Regions from separate parts of the Paenibacillus sp. FSL H3-0469 genome, predicted to be linked through region 2. Evidence: riboswitches for the same ligand, from Rfam matches in the RefSeq annotation. Region 2 holds a riboswitch; the other holds the start of a gene.
The links. Region 2 has a riboswitch for glycine ahead of gcvT (glycine cleavage system aminomethyltransferase GcvT). Riboswitches for the same ligand answer to the same signal wherever they lie in the genome.

Region 1 (14,952 bases), 450 kb from region 2:
CTGAGCGGCAGGAAAGGGGAAGGACGGCAGCCGTCCTTCCCCTTAGCTTAAAATATAAGGAATTGTATGTTCCACACGACAACTTATCCTTATATTTCTCGCTGAAACGGGTGCCGTCCTTAAAAGGACGGCATCGTCGTTTCCACTTGTTTGTTTAGGATTGTTTTGCCTTCCAGGCATCGTATTGCTTCTGAACCTCGGCGCGGATCTCTTCAATGCCGTTAGCCTTCAGTTTATTATTGTATTCCGTCAGCACCTTGTCTACTCCCAGACTGCCCGTTTCCAGCAGCGGGCGGAATTCCTTGATAATATTGCTGACTACGGAGACCTGTGTTTTGACAGCATCGGTATTGAAGTTAAAGCCGAAGGATTTCACCTTATGGGCGCTCTCGTTATAGGCCTTGAACTTCTCCCATTTATCGGCACTTTCGCCTTCCCACAGGTAGGTTATGGTCTGATTACCGAACATCCATTCAATGCCCGGCGCCCAGCCTGTATCGGCACGGGTAGCAATGCCGTCAGGCAGCTTGATGAAGTTGTCCTTGCCTTCTACCTTGACATACTGCCGTCCCTCTACGCCGAAGTCAATCAGATTGACCAGAACCGGGTCGGTATGCAGCAGGTTCAGCAGCATCATCGTCCGCTCGGGATCAATTGAGGTGCGTCCGATGGCCATCATGGAGTTGCTGACGCTGGCTGTGCTGATCTCAGGTTCATTCCCCTTCAGCTTCACCAGCTCAATGCCGGTGGCGATGGAATCTTCCTTGTCGGAGTCCGGTTTGTCAGAACCGAATTTCATCCAAGTCTTGCCGGCCTTGAAAGCGTCTTCAGTACTGGTCTTGGTCGTTGCCGCATCTTTATTGATGTAGCCTTTGGCGAACCAGTCGCCGTAGAGCTTCATCCGGTAGATCGCGGTGTCAGACTCCATCGAGCTGATCACCATCTTATCGGTCTTGGTATCCAGGACGATTCCGGCAGGAGCGCCTGCCACCAGCTCATAGCGGAAGTTCTCCTTCATGCTCTCTCTGGTCTTGTCGAAGTAGCCCAGGGTATCCGAGCCGCTGCCGGAGAGCCAGATTGGCGCGATGGCCGGTTCCTTCTCCTTGATCGTCTGCAGCCATGGCTCCAGATCCTCCAGCGTCTCAATCGAGTTCACATCGAAGCCGTATTTATCCACCAGATCCTTGCGGAACATAATGGTATGACTCTCGCCGATTTCCTTATTGGTCGGAATGGCGTAGATTTTACCGTCTACCTTGCCGCCGTCAAAGAAGCGGGGGTCCAGCGTCTCCTTGATGCCTTGTCCATATTTATCGAGCAGCTCATCCAACGGGAGGAATGCGCCTTTGGCTACGTTATTGGCGAAATCCGCCCAGTTCGGAGCGAAGGTCAAATCGACCTGTTCACCGGATTGATAGGCCAATGCCATCTTCTCAGCCCAGGAGGACCAAGGGAGTCCCTGGAAGTCAATCTCGGCGTTGATTTTTTCTTTGAGATACTTGTTGATCTCGTCTACAACCGCTTTGGTATCATTTTGCGGGAAATTCCCGACCGTGTACACTTTCAGCTTGCGGAACGTTGAGGTGTCAGGATTCGTGCTGCCTTCCGTACCTGCTGTTGTAGCTGCTGCTGTCGATTCTGCCTTGGACGGGGCGGATGCACCTGAATTGCCCCCGCCGCATCCGGTAATGCCCAGTATCACGGCGGTTAGGGCAGCAAGCACCGCGCCCGAGCTTCTGGTTGTTCTCATTTGTATGAACCTCCTCAATGATAATTAGATCATATATTCTAACCGGCATTTACGCCAGAGCTAGACCCATTAACCTTTGATCGCCCCAATCGTGAGGCCTTTGGTAAAGTACTTCTGGAAGAACGGATAGATGAACAGAATGGGACCAATCGACAGCACAACCATGGCCATGCGCAGACTTTCGGTTGGAACGGATTCCTGTACCATCAGGGCGACACCGGTGCCGGCAAGCTGGGTTTTGAAGAATTCGGCCTGGCGGATCATCTGGATCATGACGTACTGCAGCGAGAACTTATTGGTGTCATTAATGAACAGCATGGAGTTGAACCAGTCATTCCAGTACATCAGCGTAGTGAACAGTCCGATGGTCGCCAGTACAGGCAGGGAGATCGGCAGCACGAGCTGGAAGAAGATCCGCCATTCCGAAGCTCCGTCGAGCTTGCCGGATTCAATCATCTCCTCCGGGATGGTCTGCTGGAAGAAGGTACGGGTGATGAAGATATAGAAGGCATTGGACAAGCCGGGCAGGATCAGAGCGACCAGCGAGTCCTTCAGATCGAGATAATTCACGTACAGCAGATAGAAGGGAACCAGTCCGCCCGAGAACAGCATCGTGATCAGCAGATAGAAGTTGAATGTCTTTTTAAAAGGGAAATCCTTCCGGTAGAGCGGATACGCATACAGTGCAATCAGCAGCACGGCCAGAACAGTTCCGATAAGGGTAACGGTCAAGCTGACACCATACGCCTTAACCAGTGTCTCCGAATGCTTGAACAAATATTGGTACGCGGACGCATCGATATGATCGGGCCAGAACTTGTAACCCTGGAGCGTCAAGGCCTTCTCGTTGGTTAAGGAGATAGCGACAATGAGCACGATCGGCAGGATACACGCCAGGCTGAAGGCGATGAAGAACACATTCAGAATAATCTGGGCGGTGGTAGAGCCTTTGGTATAAGGGTTGCTTCGGGATGCAGTAGTCATTAGAATCCTCCGTTTCTAGAAAAGAGCCGTATCGCGGTTCAGCTTACGGGCCAGTGCATTCGCGCCGATGACCAGGAAGAAGCCGACGACCGATTGATAGAAGTTCGCCGCAGAGGACATCCCCAGGTCATTGAGCTGGATCAGGCCCCGGTAGACATAGGTGTCGATGACGTCCGTAGTCGAGCGCAGCGCACCGGAGTCCAGGGTCACATGGTAGAACAGCCCGAAGTCAGAGCGGAAGATACCGCCCATATTAAGAATCGTGAGAATGACCATGATCGGCGTAAGCAGCGGCAGGGTAATCTTGGTGATCTGCTGCCATTTGCTGGCCCCGTCCATCACCGCAGCCTCGTACAGCTCTTCGCTGATGCCGGTGATCGCTGCAAGATAGATGACGCTGCCGATCCCGATGGAGTGCCACATTTTGGTGATCCACAGAATGTAAGGCCATGCGTTAGGATGCATATAAGCGTTCACCGAGGAGTAGCCGAACATCGGCAGAATATGCTTGACCAGGAAGCCATACTCCGGGTGCAGGAAGGCATAGACGATGAAGCTGACCACGACCATGGACAGGAAGTTCGGCATAATCATCACGGTCTGGAAGAACTTCGAAGCCAGCTTGTTACGCACCTCATTGATCGCAATCGCCAGCGAGACGGAGAGAATTAGGCCTGAGATAATGAAGACCACATTGTACCCCACGGTGTTGATCGTCACGCGCAGGGCGTCAGAGGTGGCGAAGAGGAACCGGAAGTTATCCAGCCCGGCCCAGGGACTGCCCATAATGCCATCAATGTAGTTGATGTTCTTGAAGGCAATGAATAATCCGAACATCGGAATATAGCAGTTGATGAAAAAGATAATCGACGTGGGCAGCAGCATCAGCAGCAGCACCCGGTATCGCACGATATTGTGCAGCAGACGGCCGAAACGGCCCTGGGGCGGTGTCGCTGGCTTGGTGTTCATAGCTTGTGGTGCGGGATTTGCCATAAGTTCTAACCTCACTCTACTTGTTCTGGATGAATTTATTATAGTAGAGCAGCCCTTCGGAATTCTTTCTTGGAAATGACTCTGTTTATTCAAAAATGACTTTGTACGGAGCGCGTGAATTCAGCGCTCTTGTCACAAACCGGCAGGAGGGGAACGTTATACCTGTATATTCTTAATCAGTAAAGGAGAAAAGCTATGTACACGATCAGCTTAAATACCATGAAGAAAGCAATTATAGCAACAGCAGTAACCGCTGTACTCGGAGGAACAGTTGTCGGCGGGGGATTCACTGTAGCCGTAGCGGCGGCAGCCGATGTCAACAAGGATACTAAGGCTGGCAGCGTATTCGCGATCAGCGATAACGCCACTCTGAAGGCGATTGTTCAGAAAAAGCTTGCTGCCGCCCCGAATCAGGCCGTGACCCAGGAGGGGGTAACCCTGACACTAACCGATCTGATCTATGACAGTAATGAGCTTGTCGCAGGCATCCGGCAGGAGGGAGGGACGGTAGACAAGTATGGTTCCTTCATGGACCCATCCAGAACTGTGGATGTATTGGTCAATGGGAAAAAGCTGCTGTACGATACGTCCATCTCCACAAATTCCGAAGATACGGACACGGCGTTGATCCGGCTAACTAAAGGAGCTATGAAGCAGCAAATCCCGGATAAGTTCGACCTTACGCTGAAGGCATACGCCAACGGGGTGAAGGAGCCATTTATATTTAAAGTTCAAGTGAACAAGCTGGGGACCCTGTTAACCGTGAAGCCGGGCGTTTCCAAAAAGAACAGCACATTCAGCTACACAGTGACATCCTTCCAGATGACCCCGTTGACAATGTCTCTGCAGGTGAGCTTCAAGGGGGAAGTTCCGGCAGCGGCCAAGTCCAAGGGGAACCCGGAAAGAATGTTATATGACCTTGTGGATGAGAAGGGAAATGTGAGCTCGCCGTGGGGCAAGCCGTTTGAGAAGGTTAAGACAAGCGGTACCGAGGAGCAGAACTACGGCGCTTTTCCGGCCGTCCCGAAGACCATTAGTGTTAAGCCGTTTACGTATGCCAAGGATGCCAGCGGGAAAATGTTCAAGGACAAACAGGGCCAATGGGCTAAAACCTATTATAAAGATCTGGAAACCAAAATTACGGTTAAATAACAAGCGATGTAACTAATGTTATTGACAGAAGTCTGGGCTATGAATAGAATTGACAAATATTTAGATGAAGTCCGCTTCAAATAATTAAATATTCGCAAGCTATGAAGGCTATGGATCACACTATAGCTGGAGCAGCTTCTGGAGAGACTGCGGGAGACCGCAGCGCCGAAGGGTTCACAATCTCAGGCAAAAGGACAGAAGAGTACCGGATTTCTATTTCCCTGGCTGATTTCCTTCAGCGTAGGCAGATAGCTTATTTGGAACCTCTTATGAACCGGGAGATTGGATGATATCCAGTCTCCTTTTTTGCGTTATTTGCAGCGTTGAATTCATTAAGGGGGAAACAGGAATGGCACAGACAGAATTAAAAAGAGAGCTCGCGAACCGGCATGTCCAGCTTATCGCTATCGGCGGTACGATTGGAACAGGGTTATTTCTCGGCTCAGGCAAGGCGATCCAGCAGGCCGGGCCTTCCATCATGCTCACGTATCTGATCGTGGGAATCGCCGTGTTTTTTGTGATGCGGGCGCTGGGGGAACTGCTGCTCTCGAAGGCGGGGTATCAATCTTTTACAGACATTGCTGAGGATTACCTGGGGCCGCGCGCGGCATTCATTACGGGCTGGACCTACTGGTTCTGCTGGATTATGACGGCGATGGCCGATGTGATTGCGGTGGGCGTCTATGTGCAGTACTGGTTCGATATTCCGCAGTGGGTACCGGCCGTGATCTGCCTGATCATTCTGCTCGGACTCAATCTGCTCACGGTCAAAAGCTTCGGCGAACTCGAATTCTGGTTTGCTCTGATCAAGGTGGTTACAATTCTGGCTCTGATCGGCCTGGGGATTGTCCTGCTGGTGACCGGGTTCAAGACGGATGCAGGCTCGGTGTCAGTCCGCAATCTCTGGGAGCATGGGGGCGTGTTCCCGAACGGGGTGAAGGGCTTCTTATTTTCCTTCCAGATGGTGGTATTCGCTTATGTCGGCGTGGAATTGGTGGGGGTATCGGCAGCGGAGACTGCGAATCCTGAGAAAAACATCCCGTCCGCAATCAACAAAATTCCGCTGCGGATTCTGTTCTTCTATGTAGGCGCGCTCTTCGTGCTTCTGTGCATTAATCCCTGGACCCAGCTTAGCGCGGCGGAAAGCCCGTTCGTGCGTACCTTCAGTTTGGTCGGGATTCCGATTGCTGCGGGAATTATCAATTTCGTGGTCTTAACCTCGGCGGCCTCCGCCTGCAACAGCGGGATGTTCTCGACCAGCCGGATTCTCTACAATCTGAGCAGACGGAATCAGGCCTCGCCGCAGCTTGGCAAGCTGAACCGGAATCATGTGCCTGCGAATTCCCTGTTTATCTCCACCCTGGTGATCTCTGCCGGAGCACTGCTCAGCAAGCTCATTCCGGGTCAGGCCTTCGGCATCGTGACTACGATCAGCGCTATTTGCTTCATCTGGGTCTGGGGCGTTGTGCTAGTCTGCCATATCAAGTATAAAAGGAACCGCCCGGATTTACATGCCGTTTCCAAATTCAAAGCGCCGTTCACCCCGGTGATTAACTATGCTGTTCTGACGCTGTTTGCCGCCATTCTTGTGATCATGCTCTTTGCCGATGAGACGCGTCCGGCGCTGCTGTTCACTCCGCTCTGGTTCATCCTGCTGTTCGTTCTGTACTCCATCAGAAGCCGTAAGGAGAAAAGTGAACAGGAAATCAGTATAATCAATACATAAACTGATTTCAGGATGAAGAGGTGCAGCCGCCGCATGAACAAGACAGACCGCATGTTAGCCATCGTACTGGAGCTGCAGCGCAAAGGAGTCGTACGGGCAGAGGATCTGGCGTCTGTCTTCGAGACCAGTGTAAGAACCATCTACCGCGATATCCAGGCGCTTAGTGAAGCCGGAGTGCCGGTGGTAGGAGCTACAGGTCAGGGATATTCACTGGTAGAGGGGTATTTCCTGCCCCCGGTCAGCTTCACAGCGGAGGAGGCTGTGACTCTGCTGATCGGGACGGATTTCGTGGAGCAACGGTTCGATACGGAGTATGGTAACCGGGCTTCCGCAGCAGGCAGGAAGATTGAAGCGATTCTGCCGGGTGATACCAAGGAGAATGCCGCCCGGCTCCGCCAGAGCATCCTGCTGCTGAGTACCAGTAAAGATAAGCTGCAAGGACAGGACAAGGAGTACATGGAGCAGATCCGCCGCGCGATTCTGGAGCAGCGGAAGATCAGCTTCGGGTATACGAAGGGCAGACAGGAAGCTGACGGAAGTCACCGGAGTGTCCGAACCGCCTCGCCGTATGGACTTGTCCTGAACAGAGGTGCCTGGACCCTGGTCGCCTGGTGCTGGCTGCGGCAGGAAATCCGTCATTTCCGGTTATCCAGAATGAGCGGGCTTACCGTTCTGGACGACCGGTTCGAAGTGCCTGCTGATTTCGATCTGCACGCGTACCAGCCGGAGGATGACCGCCATGTACGCGTGTGCATTTTGGTGCATCCCGAGATCGCTGACAAGGCTGCTGAATCGAATAACTTTTATCTGGAGGCCGTGGAGGACCGGGCAGACGGCAGGCTTATGACCTTCCGCGTGCGTCAGCCCGGGGACCTGCTGCAATGGGTGCTTGGCTGGGGAGCGGGGGCGGTTGTCCTGGAGCCGGAAGCCTTGCGGAAGCTTGTGCGGGAGGAAGCGGCAAAAATGCTGGAACGCTACTGACATAACGTTGTCAGTAGCGTTTGTGTATATTCAGGTCAGACCTTAAGAATAAAGGAGCTGCCTGAAACCTATGAATATGAATACGAAGACTACGGAAGCCTTACAGCAATTTGAAAAGACTGCGAATCACTATCTTATGGAATTAGATACCTTCAGTATGGAGCAGCTGCTGCGGCAGCCGGCTGACGGAGAGTGGTCCCTCGGGCAGATGGTTCAGCATTTGATACAATCGGCGCTGTACATGCAGCTCCGTAATATCGATCTGTGTCTGGCCGGGAACGGGGAAGCGGCGGGCAAGGAAGCAGAGATGACTCCGGATGGTAAAGCGGTTTTTGCCGGGGGCAGCTTCCCGCCTGTGCGCGTTCATGTTCCGCCGTCACCGCAGTATACGCCGGTGCAGCCGGAGAGCAAGGAGCAGCTGATCCAAGGCCTGAACACAGTGATGGAGCGTATGCGCGAGACCCTGCCGAAGCTTGCGCAGGCACCTGAGCACAGCACCGCCCCTCATCCCCGGTTCGGCCCCTTGTCTGCGGCAGAATGGTATCTGCTGATTGAGATGCACTACCGCCATCACTTGCTGCAGCTGAACCGGTTGAAGGATTTCTTAGGATCAAGTGTAGCGTAATAAAAGAACGCCAATAAGCCGAAGCCTGTCAGTAGTAACTGAGGGCTCCGGCTATTTTGCTACATTGATCACGTCGAGGGCTCACGGGCTAAATGTAATCGAAAAAGCGATCACAATGGTCAAATTTTAATTATTCATTTTTGAATAAAGGAGGTTTGTCGCAACATGTCGAACTTAACTCTTAATTTCGCAGTACCCTGAAGCTAACTGAATAAAAGGAGACCCTCACCTATGAAAAACATCGTACGCTCCCTTGAAGATATAATAAATCTCGCGCCCGTTCTGAAAGCTGCTTTTCCATACGATATCTCGATTGCCGTCTGTGATACCGAGAAGTTTCTCGCCTATTACCCTGGGGATTCCATTGATCTGGGGATTCGCGCCGGGCAGATTATTCACGCAGACGAACCTCTGTATCATGCACTGAAAAATGATGAATACTCAAGGGCCAACGTTCCCAAAGAGTATTATGGATACGAATTTGTGGGTACGGTCCTTCCGGTACATGGAGAGGATGAACGTGTCTGCGGGGCGGTCTGTATTCAGGTGCGCAGACAGACCGAGCTGCGGGAAATTGCCGACCGGATGGCACTGTCGCTGAATCAGGCTAATGCGCGGATCATGCAGGTAGCGGGCGGGTCTAACCAGCTGGCCGGCTTCTCTCAGAAGCTGCTGGTCCAGTCTGAGACCACTGCTGCAAGTGTCCAAAAAAGCGATGAAGTGCTGGCTGTTCTGAGGAAGGTTGCCGACCAGACGCATCTGCTTGGAATTAATGCGGCCATTGAGGCCGCCCATGCCGGAGAGAAGGGCCGGGGCTTCGACATTGTCGCCAGAGAAATCCGCAAGTTCTCACAGGAGACCGAGCAATCCGCGCAGCGGATACGGGACACCCTGCGGGAGATCCAGACAGCGATGAAGGGAATCGGCCAATCCATCGGTCAGATTGCCTCAGTGGGACAAGAGCAGGCAGCTTCAACGCAAGAGATGTCCAGCTTCATTGAGGAGATCCGGGCGATGTCTGAGCAGTTGAATCAGTTCGCGCAGAAGCTGTGAGGGTAAGTGTGGAAGCTGCCTGGATAAGCCCGCAAATCTTACAGATGTGCGATAATTGTAGCCGCCAGCGCCAGGAAGGCTGGTAGGCCCTGCATCAGCAGGATGGATCTCTTGGAGGTGAGTCCGCCGTAGATGGCCGCAACCGCCACGCAGATCAGGAAGAACAGCTGCAGCTGGTAACCGAAGTCTGCGCTCGGATGCAGCAGGCCCCAGATTAGACCGGCTGCCAGGAAGCCGTTATACAAGCCCTGGTTGGCAGCAAGCGACTTCGTCTCCCGGGAGAACGCAGGGGTCAATCCGAACGCCTTCTGTGCTCTCGGGGTGGTCCATAGAAACATCTCCAGTACTAGTATGTACACATGCTCTAGTGCTACTAAGGCAACAAGAATTAAACTTACAGTCATCATAAAGAGTCCCTCTTTTCAAGTGATGTGAGTCGAATTAAGCCTATCATTTAAATTGTGCAAAATATAATTTTACGAACTTAAATATACCGGACTTTTTGATATTTGTCAATTTACTACAAATCGTAAAATTGGAATGTAAGGGGGCAAGAAGAGTGATACATATAAGAACGTTAACCCCGTCTGATGCCGAAGTCTACCGGGCGCTTCGTTTGCAGTCGCTGCAGCAGCACCCGGAAGCTTTTCTAAGCTCCTATGAAGTGGAAGCGAAGTTGTCTATCGAGACTACCCGGATTAAGCTGGACTCCTCGGATGAGCATTTCACCCTGGGTGCCTTCTTGGATGGGGAGCAGAGACTGGCGGGAATGGCCACCTTGTTCCGGGAGAGCAGGCCCAAGATTCAGCACAAAGCTCATGTCTATGCAGTATATGTAGATCCAGGAGCCCGTAAATATGGCACGGGCCGTGCGCTGATGCTTGAGCTAATAGCACGGGCGAAGGCCGCGCCGGGACTGGAGCTGCTGACGCTGACCGTAACCTCCAATAACGTTCCGGCCAAAAGACTCTACGAATCTCTGGGATTCGTCCGCTACGGCACAGAGCCGAAGGCGATGAAGCTTGGCAGCGAGTACCTGGATGAGGATCTGATGGTGCTGATGCTGTAAAATACAGCAAAAGCCCCTCCTGCCATTACGGCAGAAGGGGCAAAGATGAAGGGAAGGTTGCTTACTTCGCAGATTTTCCGCTCAGGATAGCCTTCACCTGGCTGACCATTGCCGCTGCGTCAGCACTGGTGACACCGTCCTGCGGATGGAAGCTTCCATCTTGATCCAGCTTCACGATCTTGAGGGCAAGCGCGGTCTGAATGGCTCCCGAGTTCAGGATATTGATCTTGTCATTATCCTTGATCTCCACCGGGATCAGCTTGATCATCGGCAGTTGGCCGCTGCTCTGGAGTGTGTTGATGAGCAGATACGTGAACGATTCACGGGTCACGCTCATATTCGGATCGATTTTGATCTGAAGATTCGCCTCAGGTCCGGCAGCATCCTTGATGAACTGTACGGCCTCGGTGGCAGTGATGTACTCATTTACAGCATCAGGCGCCGGATGGGCCTTGAGATAGTTCGCCGCATTCCCGGCAATAGAAGCAGCTTCAGGGCGGGTAATCCCTGCTTTGGGATTGAAGTTACCTGCAGCATCCAGCTCCACGAAGCCGAAGGCAATGGCGGCCTGGATGGCACCCGAGTTCAGGATATTGATCTGATCGCCGTCCTTCACCTCTACCGGAATGACGTTAATCATCGGCAGTTGCCCGCTGGTCTGTAGAGTATGGATCAGCAGATAGGTGAATTCTTCGCGGGACATGCCGGCCGCCGGATCAATCTTGATTTGCAGATCCGCTGCAGGTCGGGCCACCTCTTTTATCACCTGTACGGCTTGTGCTGCTGTAAGCACCTCGTCCGTAGCCACCGGTGCCGGATGTGCCTTCAGATAAGACAGTGCATTGCTGATGGCTACTGCCGCTTCCGCACGGGTGATCTCCTGTTTCGGGTTAAGCTTGCCGCTGTTATCCAGCTTCAGGACACCGTAATTCAGCGCACGCTGCAGGGCACCGGAGTATTCCACCTTCACCTGATCCTGATCGGCGTACTCTACCACCACCGGCTTAATCATCGGCAGACGGTTCGTATTCTCCATCGCATCAATGAGCTGATAGGTAAACTCTTCGCGGGTCAGCTTCTCACCAGGCTTCAGATCCGCAGGCAGGTCCAAGCCGTGCACACCAGCAATAATCAGCGCCTGTGCATACCAGGCGGAGTCGTTGGCATTCTTGAAATAGTCGGTAGCATGCGGCTCCTTCACGAACCGGATCGTATCCAGATTCAGATCAAGCGCACTGACGATCATCTGCACCCCCTGGGCTGCTGTGATGCTGAGGTTCGGGCCGAACAGGTCCGCGCTGATGCCTTTAATCAGGCCGCTGTTCTGAAGCGCGATAATCTTGTCTTTATCCTGCACGTTATGGATATCCTTGAAGGCTGCAGCCGAGACGAATTGTTGCCCTGTGAAGCTGAGCGCCAGAGCGGCTGCTGCGGATAGGGTGATCATCTTGAATGTCTTCTTCATGTCCAGTCACCTCGTGAGTAGTTTGTAGTTTATTTGTGATCATAGACGGCGGCGTAGTCAAAAAGGTTCCAGTAAAAATAAAAAAATAAATTATAAAAAAAGCACTGGCCGCTTAGGGCTAGTGCCGTTTTCTCATACAAATCTCCTGCCATCTCATAAGCCATCCATACTGCTCATCGCAGAATTCTTTCGTTACAGACTGTAGCCCCTGGCAGCGGACAATGCGGGAGATAATCTGATAATGCCTTACCGCAATGAAGTCAAAAATCGCGTAGATCTCAATGTTACTCAGGGTTCGCACCTTACAATACCCGGTATAGAAGCGTTCGAATAAACGCTGGGTAGTATCATACATTGAGTCTTGATATCGATTGAAATGAGTTGCGTCAGACATGTATGCCACGTCCATGCCGGGATAGTCGCCGGAGGCATCATCAAAATCCATAAAGATATATTGCCCATTGCGGTTCCTAATCATATTGCCTGTATGAAGGTCGCCGTGACAAAAGCCCTGTGGAAGCTTTGACATACGGCCCCACAATTCATTTCCATATTGGTTAAGAGCAGCCACGGAGTTTGAATCACAGTCCAGTTCGCTCATAATAGAGAGATAATCATCAATATATTCATTTTTTGTCCGCTTAATCAGTTGTTCTCCAGGGTAATTCTGCATTAGCTTATGAAGCTCGGCTGTCTGGTAACCGATAAGCTCCGCTTCGGCAAATCCATCAGGATTGTCACCCTCTACATAGTCGAAGAGCACAGCGTTTTGCCGGCCCTCCGGGGCTTCAAGAAGAATGTGACTCTTTTGTCTGACAGTTCTCAGCACCGTCACAGCCGGAAAGGAATGAGCGTGCAAGTAGTCAAGAATTCGAAGAGACTGCATGGCATCGGCCGTTTTGAAGCTGCGGTATATTTTGAGCACATAACGCTTATTCCCGCCTTCTGCCAAATAAACCGAGCCAATCATCTCCCGGTGAAGCTTGATCTGCTCAATACGTAACGGGTAGGATTGGTTAATCTCACGGATAAGATGATCATGGTTCATCTGGCAGCGTCCCCTTTATGAATGGCTCCAACTGCTATTCATTATCCTAGGGGAGAAACACAGATGTATAGAGAAAGATTGATTATAATTAAACCTCCGCCGCAACAATCTGGTTCCGGCCCTGATGCTTGGCGGCGTACAAGGCTTTATCGGCAGACTTGAACAGGTCGTTCAGGTAGGTGGTCGCATCCATGGCAGGCGGGATCTTGAATTCGGCGATGCTGAGCAGCCCCATGCTGATGGTGATGGACACGGGCCCATCGATATAATCGATATGGATGGTGTTGTGTTCAACCCCGGATTTGAGCTGCTCGGCCAGACGCCGCGCCTCGGCTCCATCCGTATGCGGCAAATAGATGATGAATTCCTCTCCGCCGTAGCGGGCCAGGATATCGGAGGGCCGCAGGCTGCGCTGCAGCAGCTCCACCGTGCTGCACAGGACCACATCTCCGGCGAGATGGCCGTGCTGGTCGTTGATTTTTTTGAAAAAATCGATGTCGATCAGTATAATAGTCGAAGGTGTCCGGGTACCGCTGACCCGAAGCGCCTCCTGCTCCAATTGCTGCATCAGATAATGCCGGTTGTAGCAGCCGGTCAGGCTGTCCGTGATCGCCAGCTTCCTCAGCTTGCCGTTCGTCTGGAACAGCTCCTCCTGTACCTTCACCAGCGAGTCGTTGCGTTCCTTCAGGATGGCATTCTGCTGGTTCGTCTCATCGATGAGCCGCCGGATCTCGGTAACATTCTGGAAGGTGACAATCCGCCCGACCCGGCTGCCGCTCACTATGATCGGCGCTGCATGAATACTGACAACCATTTGGATAACGGGATGCAGAATTTCCAGCTCGGCCGTCTCCAGCGGGTACTCATGGTATTTCTCAAGGAAGGACCCGATCTTCAAGGCAGGGTCATCCGGCAGATAGCTGCTTATATTGAACGCCGCACCCGTCACAAGCGGGATATAGGGATGCAGGGCATGATTGATCTCCACGACCTGCTCCTGGTCATCCAGCACGAGAATTCCGTACTCCATGGTATTGATAATATCCTGATGGGCGATAGTTACGATATCGAATACTTTGTCCTGGTGGATTGTAATCACAAAGAACGTAGCCGACACCACTATACCCAGTGAAGTGAAGCCCGGAATTACCGGTAAATAGTCATCCAGAATGACATTGAGAAGCACGTCGATCATAAGGAAGACGCACAGCGCCGTAATGCCTTTGAGCATGTACATAACCTGATTCTTGATCCGCGCGGCCTGGTTAGAGGTCAGAGCCACGTATATGACATACATGGATATGAGCGCATCAATGACAAGGAAGGCCATGCTGAACCAGAAAATAGGTCCGTAGGTCCGCTCCACGTATCCGCCGTTCACCGGACGGACGAACCATCCATAAGGATTGAGCACCACTCCAACGGATGTCAGTACTGCAGGGATTACCAGCGCGGACACCATTCTTTTAGTAAGGAACTGGGATTGTCCGGCGAGCAGAATCGTGAAGAAGATCCAGCCCAGGCCCAGCAGGGAAGCATCCACGAAGGCAAGCTTCACATAAAAGAGCTGATAGAGAGGATCATCAACGGTCCGGATGGCAAACTGGCAGTAGGGCCAGATCAGCATGGCGAAATGAAACCCTAAATAGACCTTGTGCAGCTTGGTAATCGTGACCGTGGCCACGATATAGATGAGCAGCAGGAACAGAAGGAAGCACATAATCAGGTCGATCCAAGAGGCTAAAGCCAATATGTTACACCTTCTTGATTTTAATAGTATTTATTGATTTTTGTGGGTCTTAGGTCTTATATATTGTTTTTAATATATAATTAGCGTGTGCAGATTACAAGATTTTTAGATAAATCTATCGGAAAATATTGGATTGGGAGGGGAGCAAATGAAATCTATTAGCGTGCAGAGTCTTGTAGAGAAATTCCATCTGGAGGTGCTTGCGGGAGCGGGCCGGATGGACCGTAACATCACCCGTCCAAGGACGCACAGACCGGGTCTGGAGTTTGTCGGTTATTTTGATTTTTTTCCGATGGAGCGGGTGCAGGTCCTTGGACGTAAAGAGATTAACTACCTGTTAACGCTGAGTGTAGAGG
Region 2 (14,952 bases):
AAGTCACCGGGATGAACTTGCGTCCGCTCAAGTATTCACCGGTCAGGGAACCGGGGTCTTTCATAATCTCCTCCGGGGTCCCTTGGGCAATGACCTGGCCGCCGTGTTTGCCTGCTCCCGGTCCAATGTCGATAATATAGTCAGCCGCCATCATGGTATCCTCATCATGCTCAACGACGATGAGCGTATTCCCCAAGTCGCGCATATGGGCGAGCGTAGCAATCAAGCGGTCGTTATCCCGCTGATGCAGGCCGATACTTGGCTCATCCAGAATATAGAGGACACCCATCAGACTGGAGCCGATCTGGGTTGCCAGCCTGATACGCTGGGCTTCCCCCCCGGATAACGAGCCGGCTGCCCGGCTAAGGGTCAGATAATTCAGCCCCACATTCACCAGGAAACCGAGCCGGCTGCTGATTTCCTTGAGGATCAGATTGGCAATCGCTGTTTCTTTCTCACTAAGCTGGAGTTCTGCGAAGAAGTCCAGGCAATCCCCAATCGAAAGATCCGTCACATCGGCAACGTTCCGCTCGTTGATGGTCACGGCCAGAATCTCTTTTTTGAGCCGCTTGCCTTTACACGAATGGCAGGGCTTAGCGCTCATGAAGCCTTCAATGAACTCACGGATTCCTTCGGAGGCTGTATCGCGGTACCGGCGTTCCAGATTCGGAATAATTCCTTCAAACGCAACCAGGGCGTCTTTGCGCTGGCCGAAGTCGTTCTCATACCGGAAACGGATCTTCTCGCTGCCCGTTCCGTGGAGCAGCTTGTTCATATGCTCCGGGGAGAGGCTGCTAACCGGTACATTCTGCGGAATCTTGAAGTGCTCGCATACGGATTTCAGGAACTGCGGATAGTAGTTCGACGTACTGCCTGTCCAGGCCAGGAAAGCTCCTTCTTCAATCGATTTCTCTGTATCCGGGATCAGCAGATCGGGATCGACTACCATATTCATCCCCAGCCCGTCACACTCAGGACAAGCCCCGAAGGGGCTGTTGAAGGAGAACATGCGCGGAGCCAGCTCTTCGATGCTGAATCCGCAGACAGGACATGCAAAGCTGGCACTGAACAGCAGCTCTTCCTGGCCCATCACATCAACCAGAATCTGACCGCCGGACAGCTTCAGCGCAGTCTCCAGGGAATCGGTAAGCCGGGTCTCAATATCATCCTTAATTACAATCCGGTCAACGACAACCTCAATCGTATGCTTCTTATTCTTCTCCAGTACAATATCTTCCGTCACTTCGCGCAGCTCACCGTCCACACGTACACGGACGAAGCCTTGCTTCGAGATATCTGTGAACAGACCTTTATGCTCACCCTTACGGCCGGAAATGACCGGGGCCAGAATCTGCAGCCGGGTCTTCTCCGGGTATTGCATAATCCGGTCGACCATCTGTTCCACGGTCTGTGAGGTAATCTCTATACCATGATCCGGACAGTGCGGATGGCCGATCCGGGCAAAAAGCAGCCGCAGATAGTCATAGATCTCGGTAACCGTCCCTACCGTGGAACGCGGGTTACGGCTCGTCGTCTTCTGGTCAATCGATATGGCCGGGGAGAGTCCGTCGATGGAATCTACATCCGGCTTCTCCATCTGGCCCAGGAACTGGCGGGCATAAGCAGACAAAGACTCCACATACCGGCGTTGTCCCTCGGCGTAGATGGTATCGAAGGCCAGGGAGGATTTACCTGAACCGCTCAGTCCCGTTAGCACGACGAAGCGGTCACGCGGAATCGTTACGTCGATGTTCTTGAGATTATGGGCCCTTGCGCCCTTGATTACTATACTTTCATGTGCCAACGGTACCTCTCCTTTAAGGGGAATTTAAAATGGAAAAACATTACCTTTCGATCCCTCCCAAACCCTCCCTTCCAAGGGAGGGCCCCAAGGGTTGCACCCTCTGGACACCCGCAAGCTCGGCGGAAGGAATTAGGTTGGTGAATGGACGACTACTGGGGCAATGGGCCCGCTAACCCCTACGGGGCCGCTCCTACTATTAGAGCGATTCGGCTCGCTGTGGCTTGCCGACAACGCTGTCCCTTCGGGATACGCGCTAAGAAATTAACTGCGGGCTGTTCCTGCGGAATGCGCAAGAGCTTAACGGCACGCTGTCCCTTCGGGATACGCGCTAAGAGCTCAACTACGGGCTGTTCCTGCGGAATGCGCAAAGAACTTAACGTCACGCTGTCCCTCCGGGATGCGCAAGGGCGTGGCCCCTTTATCTTCAAAAGGAACGGCCTGAGTAGCGCCGTTCCCTGGATCGTTAACTTCAGCGCCGGGTTACTCTGCCCGCAATTCAAGCAAGGCATCGCGCAGTTCGGCGGCGCGTTCGAATTGCAGGTTCTTGGCGGCGTCCTTCATCTCGGCCTCCAGACGCTGCATCAGGCTCTGTTTGTCTTTCTTGTTCAGCTTGCCGCCGACACCGGTGAGGTAGTCGGCCTTAGATTCGGCCACCTTGGTCGCCTCGATGATATCGCGCACCTTCTTGTTGATGGTCGTCGGGGTAATCCCGTGCTTCTCGTTATGGGCGATTTGAATCTCGCGGCGGCGCTGGGTCTCGCTCATTGCCTTTTCCATGGAGTCCGTAATGCGGTCCCCGTACATAATGACCCTGCCCTCCGAGTTACGGGCAGCACGGCCTATCGTCTGGATCAGCGAACGCTCGGAACGGAGGAAGCCTTCCTTATCGGCATCCAGGATTGCAACCAGCGACACCTCCGGCAGGTCAAGACCCTCTCTGAGCAGGTTAATGCCGACCAGTACGTGGAATGTGCCCAGACGGAGATCACGCAGGATCGCCATCCGCTCCAGCGTCTTGATATCTGAGTGCATATAACGTACCTTGATGCCAATCTCCTTGAAGTAGTCCGTCAGGTCCTCAGACATCTTCTTCGTAAGGGTGGTAACGAGTACACGCTCATCGCGTTCTACCCGGTCACGGATTTCATTGATTAGATCATCGATCTGCCCTTCGGTAGGGCGCACTTCTATGATCGGGTCAAGCAGACCGGTAGGACGGATAATCTGCTGAACCATAGTATCGCAATGCTCCATCTCATAAGGGCCCGGTGTTGCGGACACATATACAATCTGGCTTACCTTGTCTTCGAATTCCTCGAATTGCAGCGGACGGTTATCCAGCGCAGACGGCAGGCGGAAGCCATGCTCCACCAGGACGGTCTTACGCGCACGGTCACCGTTATACATCGCCCGGATCTGCGGCAGCGTCACATGGGACTCGTCAATCACAATCAGCATGTCATCCGGGAAATAGTCCATCAGCGTATAAGGAGTCGCTCCCGGCTCACGGAAGGTAAGCGGACCGGAATAGTTCTCGATCCCCGAGCAGAAGCCGACTTCCTTCATCATCTCGATATCATAACGGGTCCGCTGCTCCAGCCGCTGAGCCTCCAGCAGCTTGCCTGCTTCACGAAGCACAGCCAGCCGCTCCTCCAGCTCACGCTCAATATTGACTAGTGCTACACGCATCGTCTCTTCCTGGGTTACGAAGTGAGACGCCGGAAAAATCGCGATATGATCGCGTTCGCCGATCAGCTCGCCTGTCAGAACATCAATCTCCGTAATCCGTTCGATCTCGTCTCCGAACAGCTCTACCCGGATCGCATGCTCGCCCTGGGATGCCGGGAAGATCTCAACCACATCCCCGCGCACACGGAACGTACCGCGCACGAAATTAATATCATTACGCTGATACTGGATATCTACAAGCCGGCTCAGAATCTGATTGCGCGGCTTCTCCATTCCTACACGCAGCGAAAGCAGCAGGCTTCCGTATTCCTGCGGCGAACCGAGACCATAAATACAGGACACACTCGCTACAATAATAACGTCACGGCGTTCGAACAGCGAGCTGGTTGCCGAGTGGCGGAGCTTGTCGATTTCTTCATTTATGCTGGAGTCTTTCTCAATGTAGGTATCGGAGGAAGGAATGTACGCCTCTGGCTGGTAGTAATCGTAGTAACTGACGAAGTAATCCACGGAATTGCTCGGAAAAAATTCTTTGAACTCACTCGCCAGCTGCGCAGCAAGCGTCTTATTGTGCGCAATGACCAGCGTCGGGCGGTTCAACTTGGAAATCACTTGTGCGATGGTAAAGGTCTTGCCTGTACCTGTCGCTCCCAGCAGCGTCTGGTGCTTCTTGCCCTGCCGGATGCCGTCCAATAACTCTTCTATGGCATGAGGCTGATCGCCCTGGGGTGTATACTCGGACTCCAGTGCAAAAGTCTTCGTACTGACGACAATATCACTCATTTGCCCGTCTCCCCTCTATCGTCTAGAATATATGAATATATTATAATTTTAACCCTAATCATCCTTCATCCATACCAAGCTGAAAAATATGGAAGATAGGAATGCACGTTCCCGTTTATTATACAGCGTTGCCCAGACTGTTGCAAACCATAATATATAGAAATTTAAGGAGCCTGAATTTATGGATTTCATTACAATACTCGGCCTGCTGGCCGGAATTGCCGCTATGATCGGCGGTTTTCTGTGGGAAGGCGGCAGCCTGTCCGGCCTGCTGCAGCCCAATGCAGCCCTGATCGTATTCGGCGGTACCCTTGCGGCGGTGCTCATCAGCTTCCCGGCGTCCAAGCTCCGCACTATTCCGGCGGCGCTCCGCTTGGCTTTTGGCCGGCAACGGGATACCAGCCGGGAACAAGCCGAAGAGCTGATTGCCATGGCTGCACTCACGCGCCGCGGCGGTGTTCTCGCCCTGGAGAAACGGGCAGAGGAACATCCGGATCCCTTCACCCGTGAAGGCCTGTTTCTGATTGTCGACGGCAATGACCCGGATCAGGTCCGGCAGATCCTGGAGCTTGGGATGGATGCCAAAGAGCTGAAATATGAAGGGTACGCCAAGATTTTCGAAGCCGCAGGCGGCTATGCACCAACCATGGGGATTATCGGCACCGTTATGGGGCTGATCCGGGTTCTGAGCAATTTAACGGACCCTTCCAATTTGGGCGCGTCGATTGCCGTAGCTTTTACAGCAACACTCTATGGGGTAGCCAGCGCTAATCTACTCTTTTTACCCATTGCCTCCAAAATCAAATCCCGCAGCCAAAGTGAGCTGGGCACCATGGAGATGCTGCTCGTCGGCATTCTGTCCCTGCAGAACGGGGATCACCCGCATCTGGTCCGGCAAAAGTTGGCTCCCTTCCTGACAGACGCTCCTAAACGCAGCATCGGCACCAGCCCGGGGGAACCGCTATGAGGCAAAGAAACCGCCGGCAGCCCCGTACCGCCGCTGGCAAGGAGAGCCGGGACCGCTGGATGATTACCTACGCGGATCTGATCACGCTTCTGCTTATTTTTTTCGTGATTCTGTATGCTATGAGCAGCCTGGATTCGCAGAAGTATGCCATTGTCAGCGGATCCTTATCGGATACCTTCAGTAGCGGAAGTGCAGTGCTGGAAGGCGGAAACGGCGTGCTGGAGGGCAATCAGGGAATCACCGGGAATGCCGTTTCGAAGGGGAACACTGAAGGCGGCGGAACGGCTGGCGGTCCTTCTGCTACAGGCTCCGCGAATGCGGGCGGGCTGAATGGAACCGGGGCAGATCATCCTGCAACCGGACAAACAGGAAACGGGGAGGGACACCAGCCGTCAGCGCGCGAGCTTGCTTTTCGGGAACAGGAAGCGAAGCTGGCTGCTCTTATGGGCGTCATCACCCAGTATGTGGAGGAGAATAACCTTGGGGAACAGATTTTTGTGGCCGATAAACCGCAGGGCATTGCCATCACGCTGAGTGACCGGTTCCTGTTCGATGCGGGTAAGGCTGAGTTGAAATCCCCTGCCTTCCCTGCACTGCGCCAGCTATCGGGCCTGTTCCGCGGCATCGGCGCCACGATCAGCATCGAAGGCCACACCGACAATGTTCCCGTGACGCCCGGATCAGTCTATAAAGACAACTGGGAGCTATCCGGCGCCCGTGCGCTGTCCGTCCTGCGCTTTTTTCTGGACAAAGAGGGGCTGAGCCCTGATACCTTCCAGTACGCGGGTTATGCCGATACCCGGCCTGCCTACGATAATACAACCGCCGAGGGAAAGCAGCGGAACCGCCGGGTTGAACTAATTGTGCTGCGTCAGCTTCAGGAGGAAGAATAGCACGTAATTGCGAGCGAATCAGCTCAGATACCGGCAGGCGGCAAAAGCATATATCCATTTGCTAATAAAGGAGATAGACCGCTATGCAGGATACAAACGGAGCGGCGTCGGAGGCCGCAGGGTTCTTCAGGTTTTTGCGGCTGGCAGTTTCGCTGATCATGATCATTATTGCCCAGGGGATGCTTACCCTCTTCGTCGGATTTTTTGCCGCCTTCATGCAGTTCTTCTCCTCCCGTTACTTCTGGGGAGACCTGGCCCGCGTCTATCCGCTGGACAAGCTGATTGCAATTGGCGCTGATTACCTTATTGCCGGAGCTCTCTTCGCCCTGGCTTGGTTCGGGGTCTGGTGGATGCTCTACGGCTTGTCCGGGAATGGGCGTATCCGCTGTTTCCCCCTGCTTTTGCTGAGCGCGTATTCGACGTTTCTTCTCCTCTTTGCACAAGTCAATCCGGTCTATAACCCGGAAGCCATGATCCCCAGTTCTGCCGGGGAAGCGACATTTATCGTTTGTATGGGGATGTCGGCTGCTGTGCTTTTCCCGTTTTATTCAGCCGGGGTGTATTATTTCGTGCTCAAGCCCGCCACCCGTCCGCGAAAAAGATACCGTTTCCTGCTGCTGTGCTCTGTATTTTCCATTGCGGGTCTGGCTCTTCTGCCCCTGCTGTGGCAGCTGGCTCCGGGCCTTTATCCCGGTCTGCTTAGCTTCCCGGAATAAGATACAGACGCAAAAAGACAGACCTCTCACATTAGTAACATCTAATGTAATAAAGAGAAGTCTGCCGTATTCAGCGCTTTCGCGGATAAGCTAACTTTTATTCCCCAACGAGTTCCTTGTACGCAGCCGCATCCAGCAGGCCGGTTACTGACTCTGCGAACTCTGCATCAAGCTCCAGCTCAAAAATCCAACCGTCCCCGTAAGGCTGGTCATTGATCAGCTCCGGGCTGGCCTCCAGCGCATCGTTGATCTTGGTCACCTTACCGGATACGGGTGAATATAGCTCCGATACGGTCTTCACGGATTCGATACTGCCCACACTGTCGCCTGCGGAGATCGCCGCGCCCACTTCCGGAAATTCTACAAACACGATATCGCCCAGCAGATGCTGCGCATGATCCGTAATCCCTACACGTACTACGCGTCCCTCGCCCTGCTGCGCCCACTCATGCTCTTCGCTGTATAGCAGGTTGTCAAGCACTTCACTCATTCCAAGCCGCCTCTTTTCCGTAATTGGAGTTCTAAATTTAGTTATAGCCTAAGTTATCGGCTTGCCTAATGTCAATATAACTGACAGTAAAATTAAATTTGTCAACTTTTTGACGTTTTTTTGATTGACAGGGCGGAGGGTTACCCGGTTTAATGGAGTCAGTAGAAAAACATATGGTTTGCGAATGATGGCATAGGGAGAGACTGTCTCACAGGAAGACAGCGCCGAAGGAGTAAGCCCGGGATGGGTGAATCTCTCAGGCAAAAGGACCTTTGCCGGACGCATCTCTGGAGAGCATCCGGGTGCCTGCGCCGCAGGCTTCACGGATCACCAACGGGGAAACCTGCGCGGCATGGCAGGGTAACTCTCAGGTACCAAGGACAGAGCGAAAGTCCATTTATGCATACGTGCATAATGGCTTTCGCCTGTCCTTTTTCGTATGTAATCAGACCAAGGGAGTGACAAGATGGAGTCTTTGAGAAGAACGCCTTTTTATGATCTCTATGCCGCTTATGCGGAGTCCAGATGTATTGATTTCGGCGGCTGGGAGCTGCCGGTGCAGTTCACAGGCATCGTGAAGGAGCATGAAGCCGTCCGTGAACGGGCCGGACTGTTCGATGTCTCGCATATGGGGGAATTCATGGTTACCGGGAACGGCGCTGAAGCCTTCCTGCAGAGAATGACCACCAATGATGTCACCCGCCTGGAAGACGGCGCAGCGCAGTACACCCTGATGCTCTACCCAAGCGGCGGAGTGGTGGACGATCTGCTTGTATACCGGCTGGGCGGGGAGCGTTACATGCTTGTCGTCAATGCGTCCAATATCGACAAGGACTTCCAGTGGCTGCAGGAGCATCATACCGCTGAATTCAGCGGCGTCACCCTGCAGAATATCTCGGATGAGACGCTGCTGTTGGCCTTGCAGGGACCGCTCGCGGAGACGATTCTGGCCAAGGTCACGCAGGTGCCACTAACAGAGCTTAAGCCGTTCCACTTCATCGAACACGCTGAAGTCTGCGGCGTCACCGTCCTGCTCTCCCGTACCGGATATACCGGCGAAGACGGCTTCGAGCTGTATGCCCCCGCCGATACAGCAGCAGCACTCTGGAACGGTCTGCTGGCCGCTGGCGCTCCGCATGGCCTGACGCCTGCCGGCCTGGGCGCACGTGATACGCTCCGCTTCGAAGCCAAGCTGCCGCTGTACGGCCAGGAGCTGTCGGCGGAGATTACGCCGCTTGAAGCCGGTGTCCAGTTCTTCGTGAAGCTGGACGCAGGGGACTTCATCGGCCGCGATGCCCTGCTGAAGCAGAAGGAAGCCGGCCTTCCCCGGCGTCTTGTGGGCCTGGAGATGATCGACCGCGGCATTCCCCGCTCCCACTATCCCGTGTACGCGGACGGAGTGAAGATCGGTGAAGTTACGACCGGCACCCAATCCCCTACCCTGAAGCGGAATCTCGGACTCGCCCTGCTGGACGCTGCCTATACGGAGCCGGGCACAGAGGTGTACGTGGAGATTCGCGGCAAGCAGCTCAAGGCTGCCGTCATCAAAGCCCCATTCTACAAAAGAAGCCAAGGAGTGAAGCCGCAATGAAGCACCGCTATCTGCCTATGACTGAGCAAGACCGCGCAGAAATGATGGAGACCGTAGGCATCCAGTCTATCGATGAGCTGTTCGCCGATATTCCGCAGTCTGTCCGTTACCAGGGGACCCTGCCGATGTCCGGCGCCCTGGACGAATATGCACTGCTTCGCCATATGAAGGGGCTCGCAGACAAGAACGCCGATTTCGACACTCACACCAGCTTCCTCGGCGCCGGATTATATGACCACCATGTTCCGGTCGTGATCAACCATGTGATTTCCCGTTCGGAATTTTATACCGCCTACACCCCTTATCAGCCGGAGATCAGCCAGGGTGAGCTTCAGGCCATCTTCGAATTCCAGTCCTATATCTGTGAGCTGACCGGGATGAAGGTCGCCAATGCCAGTATGTATGACGGCGCAACGGCCCTGTCCGAAGCGGCTGTGCTGGCCGCAGGCGCAACCAAGCGCAAGAAGCTGATTGTCTCCCGTACCGTTCACCCGGAAGCGCGCCAGGTGCTGCGCACCTCCGCCAACGCCTGGGGCCTGCAAATTGTAGAGATTGACTATGCTGACGGGGTAACGGATCTCGCCAAGCTGGCCGAAGCCATTGACAGCGATACCGCTGCTGTTCTGGTCCAGTCCCCCAACTTCTTCGGCGGGATTGAGGATCTGCGCCAGATTGAGCCGCTGATCCATGCGGTCAAGGGACTGATCGTGGTCAGCGCGAACCCCATTGCACTTGGCGTATTGGAGTCCCCCGGACGGCTTGGCGCAGACATCGTAGTCGGCGACGCGCAGCCGCTGGGTATCGCCGCCTCGCTGGGCGGCCCTACCTGCGGATTCTTCGCGGTGGCTGAGCCGCTTATGCGCCGGATGCCGGGCCGGATCGTCGGCCAGACGGTTGACCGGAATGGCAAGCGCGGCTTCGTGCTGACCCTGCAAGCCCGCGAACAGCATATCCGCCGGGAGAAGGCGACCTCGAATATCTGCTCCAACCAGGCGCTTTTGGCGCTGTGCGCCTCCGTCTACCTGTCCGTGATGGGCAAGGAGGGCATGCGCGAGGTAGGTGAGCTGAACATCCGCAAGAGCCACTATGCTGCCGGGCGGCTGGCTGAAATCGCTGGCGCTGAGCGTGTCTTCACTGCCCCGTTCTTCAATGAATTCGTCCTGAAGCTCCCGGAGGGCAGCAGTGTGAGTGCAGTGAACTCCAAGCTGCTGAAGGAAGGCTATCTGGGCGGTTATGACTTAGGCCGGGATTATTCCGAACTGGCCGGACATATGCTGGTGGCCGTAACGGAGAAACGAAGCAAGACCGAAATTGACGAATTCGCAAGCGCACTGGAGGGCTGTGTATGAAACCGGAACAAAGTCTGATTTTTGAATTAAGCCGTCCCGGCCGCTCGGCCTACTCCCTGCCTCTGTGTGATGTGCCGCAGGAAGAAGGTCTTGACTCACTCATTCCCGGAGGGCTGCTGCGCAGTGAGCCGGTTGTGCTGCCGGAGGTATCCGAGGTGGATGTGATCCGCCACTATACCGCCCTGTCCCGCCGCAACTTCGGAGTCGATAACGGCTTCTATCCGCTCGGCTCCTGCACGATGAAATACAACCCGAAGATCAACGAGGATGTCGCCCGCTTCCCCGGACTCTCCAAGATCCATCCGTACCAGCCGGAGGAGAGCATCCAGGGTGCGCTTGAACTGATGTACACGCTGCAAAAGGATCTCGCCGCCCTGACCGGCATGGATGCCGTATCCCTGCAGCCTGCTGCCGGTGCCCACGGCGAGTGGACCGGCCTGATGATGATCCGCGCCTACCATGAGAGCCGCGGCGAGATCCGTTCCAAGGTCATCGTGCCCGATTCCTCGCACGGTACCAACCCGGCAAGCGCCGCAGCCGCCGGCCTTGAGACAGTCACCATCCCGTCCAATGACAAGGGTATGGTTGACCTTGAGGCGCTAAAGGCAGCTGTCGGCAGCGACACTGCTGCGCTGATGCTCACGAACCCGAGTACCCTCGGACTCTTCGAGACGCAGATCGTCGAGATCGCCGCGATTGTCCACGAAGCGGGCGGACTGCTCTATTATGACGGAGCGAACTCCAACGCGATTATGGGCATCACCCGCCCGGGCGATATGGGCTTCGATGTCGTGCATCTCAACCTGCACAAAACGATGAGTACGCCGCACGGCGGCGGCGGGCCGGGAGCCGGACCCGTCGGCGTGAAGGCGAAGCTGATCCCGTTCCTGCCGCAGCCTACTGTGGCACAGAACGGGGACGGCAGCTTTACGCTGGACTGCGGCGGGCCGGAATCGATCGGCCGCGTCAAAGCCTTTTACGGCAACTTCGGGATTCTCGTCCGTGCTTATGCGTATATCCGCACCTACGGTCCTGACGGCCTGCGTGAGGTGTCCGAGAACGCCGTGCTGAACGCCAACTATATGATGCACCGGCTGGCTCCTTACTTCGAGATTCCCTTCCCGGGCGTCTGCAAGCATGAATTCGTCATGTCCGGCAAAAATCTTAAGCAATACGGTGTACGTACCCTCGATGTAGCCAAACGGCTGCTCGACTTCGGTTATCATCCGCCTACCGTCTATTTCCCGCTGACTGTAGAGGAATGTATGATGATTGAACCGACCGAGACGGAGAGCAAGGAAACGCTCGACGGCTTCATTGAGACAATGATCCGAATCGTTAAGGAAGCCGAGGAGACGCCAGAGATTGTCATTAACGCACCGCATACGACTGAAATCAGCCGCCTGGATGAGACGCAGGCCGCGCGTAAGCCGGTACTCAACTGCTCCTGCGGTTAACCTTCTACCAGGGAAGCTAGGCTTCTAAATCAAATAGCCGGGTCAGGGATACCTCAGTATCGCTGACCCGGCTATCTTTTATATGTATCCGAATACGGAATTGCCCGCTACGGCGTAAGGCGCTTCACGAACTGGAAGCGGTCATTCACCCGCATTTTACTATAAATACTCTTCAGCATATTGCGCACGGTGCCTTCACTGATGCCCAGATCGCTCCCGATGTGCAGTGCGCTCTTCTCCATCAGCCACAGCCTCGCCACCTCCTGCTCCCGCGCGGTCAGCTTATATTCCAGCAACGTGGCTTCTAGCCGGTACTGCTGCATCTCCGGGTTCTTCTCCATCCACTTCTCCATGATATTCTCGGCAATCTGCTGTACGAAGGGAATGGCGAACTCTATCGGCTCTCCTCTATTAAAAGAAATATCAACATACCCGTAAACGCTATCATCATCCTGCAGTGGAGCGCATACACAGTTCCAGTCCCGGAAGGTCTGATCCGTATGCTCCGTTCCCCGCACCACCCCGATGCAGTTCATCTCCATCGCCAGCGATACGGCATTCATTCCCGCCTGTTGCCTGCTTAAGCTGACCCCCGGACGCAGCTCCGCCTGCTCCATCTCCGCCCGTGTCTCCGAAGAAGAATAGACCAGCTCCAGAATGGTCCCCGCCTTGTCCGTCAGGAACACCACGTATGGAATGGAGAGCAGCTGGCTTAATTTGTTCATCTCACTGCGGATCGAAGAAATCATAGCTCTATGATAGATATGCTCCCTGGATTCTTCGGAAGAACCCGCCGCAGACATCACTCCCTGGGCATGGGCCTTAGCTGCATCCAGAGGCCGGAAGGCTTCAAGTTCGCTAGCTTCTAAATCCCCAGGCATACTCCATGCTCTTGATTGATTAAAGACTCTCACAAACGATCCCTCCATATTTACCAATTCCTATATTATCAATTTTAAAAGAAAGCATTATAACATACAATTACGGAATAATGAACATTCAGTATTGGATCTGTAAATCCCCGCGTTAGCGCTGTAAAATGTAGAAATCTGTTCATCTTATATTTCTACATAATTCCAGGAGGTTCGACATGCTTCGCATTGGCTATCTATCGACTGCCCTCAATCTGGCTACCGCCATGGTATCCTTCCTGCGCTTTGGCAGTAATTATGCCCTGTTCATTATGGCCAGCTATACACTCTTAACCCTTGCGGGATACCGGCTGCTGCAGAATAAAAGGACGCTGCATCTGATCCCTCTGCTCACCTTCAGCTGTTCATTCCTCTTATACAATGTGACCTATGTATTGTTGAAGCAGATTAACCTCGTAGACCTGTACGCAGTAGACTGGAGACTTGAGGTTCAGCTGGCGCTTCCCCTGCTGGTAGGGTTCGCCGTCCAGACTCTCCTTAAGCGCAGCGGTAAATCCCGGTTGGTGTAGGCTAGCCGGGGTTGCCGCTTTTTTTGCAAAATCGACCTAAACTGATAGTTTTCGACATCGGCTCAGTGATATATTTACTCTTACGTCTTTCGATCGCTGAGGATTCAGAATTTTTCTCGCAGCCATCTGCGGTAACGCTTTCAACGTAATGAACAGGAGGGTTAAGCTTGAGTATAATTGAAGCCAAAGGACTGAGTAAGTCCTTTATGCAGGCGGTGAAGGAGCCGGGCCTTAAGGGAGCGGTGAAGCATCTGTTCCTGCCCCGGCATATTGAGAAGGTGGCGGTCAAGCCGTTGGATCTGAGGATTGAAGCGGGGGAGACAGTGGCCTACGTGGGACCGAATGGTGCCGGTAAATCGACCACCATCAAGATGCTGACCGGCATTCTGATGCCTTCCTCCGGGAGTATCTCGGTGAACGGGATCAAGCCGTACCGCAAAAGAATGGAAAACGCCGCCCAGATCGGCGCAGTCTTCGGACAGCGCACCCAGCTGTGGTGGGATATTCCGATTGCCGAGTCCTTTTCGCTGCTGAAGGATATCTACCAGATTCCGGATGCCCTCTATAGGAAGAACATGGACTTGTTCACCGAAATGCTCGGGATGAGCGAATTCATCCACCTGTCCGCGCGGAAGCTCTCGCTGGGTCAGCGTATGCGTGCCGATCTGGCCGCTGCCCTGCTGCATAATCCGCCGATTCTGTATCTTGATGAGCCGACGATTGGCCTTGACGTATCCGTGAAGGAGAAGATCCGCGGGTTCATCAAGCAGATCAACCAGGAGCAGCAGACGACCGTGATGCTGACGACCCATGATCTGGGCGACATTGAGGATCTGTGCAAGCGGCTGGTCATTATCGATCACGGCGCGATTATTTATGACGGTACGCTGAGCGAGGTCAAGGCCCGTTTTGCCAAAAACCGCGTCATCTTCTTCCAGGTACGCTCCCCTATGCCAGAGTTGTACGAACTGCTGGAGCAGAGTCCCGGGCTGAAGCTGGAACAGCAGAGCAGCCAGGAGTTCTCGGTCACTTTTGACCGGTATGAATATACCGCCAGTGAAGTGGTCAGCCGGGTGATGAAGCATGGGGAGGTACTAGATTTCCGCATGGAGGATACCCACATTGAGCAGGTCATTAAGGCGGTCTATGACGGCCAACTGGACTTGAACGAGCACCGGGGAGCAAGGGGGCAGGCGCACCATGACGACAGCAGCCCGGCTTAACAAATACAGAAGTATTGCCAATCGTTCTCTGCAAAATGTGATGGCCTACCGGAACTCCTACATCATTAATTTGCTCGCAAACTCCATTAATCTGGTCGCGATCTTCTTCCTCTGGCAGGGAATCTATGGCGGGCGTGAGGCGGTGGGCGGCTACTCCTGGGATCAGATGAAAACCTATCTGCTGGTGACATTCCTGGCCAATTCCGTCTTATCCTGGTATTCCGAGACCGCCATCTCCGGCAAAATCCTGGACGGCAGCGTCGCTATGGACCTGTTGAAGCCGATTGATTTTCAGACGGCCCGATTCGCTGAGACCTTAGGTGCAAGTCTGCTGGAGGGGGCGATGAGCACAATTCTGCTGATCGTGTTCGCCACCTTCCTTACCGGAGTGACCTTCCCCCACTCGCCGGTCGTCTATCTGCTGTTTGCGGTCAGTCTGCTCTGCGCGGTTGTGGTCAAATTCGGCGTGGTCTATCTGGCGGCTCTGTTATGCTTCTGGTCGACGGGATCCCTTGGGATTGTCTGGACGCGGATTGCGCTTACTAACCT

Region 1: it holds a riboswitch for glycine, as region 2 does, so the genes downstream of both, NSS83_RS18490 (amino acid permease) here and gcvT (glycine cleavage system aminomethyltransferase GcvT) in region 2, are expected to answer to the same signal.

What each region holds. Positions count from the first base shown of each region.
Region 1 is NZ_CP150302.1:4,212,248-4,227,199, reverse strand. Features, by position in the region: gene NSS83_RS18510 (ABC transporter substrate-binding protein) at 155-1,750, opposite strand; gene NSS83_RS18505 (carbohydrate ABC transporter permease) at 1,820-2,734, opposite strand; gene NSS83_RS18500 (ABC transporter permease subunit) at 2,750-3,727, opposite strand; gene NSS83_RS18495 (DUF5643 domain-containing protein) at 3,923-4,879, shown strand; glycine riboswitch at 5,008-5,087, shown strand; gene NSS83_RS18490 (amino acid permease) at 5,229-6,605, shown strand; gene NSS83_RS18485 (YafY family protein) at 6,639-7,586, shown strand; gene NSS83_RS18480 (DinB family protein) at 7,663-8,211, shown strand; gene NSS83_RS18475 (methyl-accepting chemotaxis protein) at 8,443-9,264, shown strand; gene NSS83_RS18470 (DUF1304 domain-containing protein) at 9,303-9,671, opposite strand; gene NSS83_RS18465 (GNAT family N-acetyltransferase) at 9,824-10,333, shown strand; gene NSS83_RS18460 (S-layer homology domain-containing protein) at 10,395-11,798, opposite strand; gene NSS83_RS18455 (phosphotransferase) at 11,917-12,846, opposite strand; gene NSS83_RS18450 (diguanylate cyclase) at 12,935-14,596, opposite strand; gene hprK (HPr(Ser) kinase/phosphatase) at 14,745-14,952, shown strand, end outside.
Region 2 is NZ_CP150302.1:3,760,888-3,775,839, forward strand. Features, by position in the region: gene uvrA (excinuclease ABC subunit UvrA) at 1-1,804, opposite strand, end outside; gene uvrB (excinuclease ABC subunit UvrB) at 2,285-4,276, opposite strand; gene NSS83_RS16530 (flagellar motor protein) at 4,458-5,243, shown strand; gene NSS83_RS16535 (flagellar motor protein MotB) at 5,240-6,136, shown strand; gene NSS83_RS16540 (hypothetical protein) at 6,220-6,852, shown strand; gene gcvH (glycine cleavage system protein GcvH) at 6,950-7,342, opposite strand; glycine riboswitch at 7,527-7,624, shown strand; gene gcvT (glycine cleavage system aminomethyltransferase GcvT) at 7,809-8,933, shown strand; gene gcvPA (aminomethyl-transferring glycine dehydrogenase subunit GcvPA) at 8,930-10,282, shown strand; gene gcvPB (aminomethyl-transferring glycine dehydrogenase subunit GcvPB) at 10,279-11,739, shown strand; gene NSS83_RS16565 (LuxR C-terminal-related transcriptional regulator) at 11,847-12,620, opposite strand; gene NSS83_RS16570 (hypothetical protein) at 12,830-13,180, shown strand; gene NSS83_RS16575 (ATP-binding cassette domain-containing protein) at 13,348-14,403, shown strand; gene NSS83_RS16580 (ABC-2 family transporter protein) at 14,381-14,952, shown strand, end outside.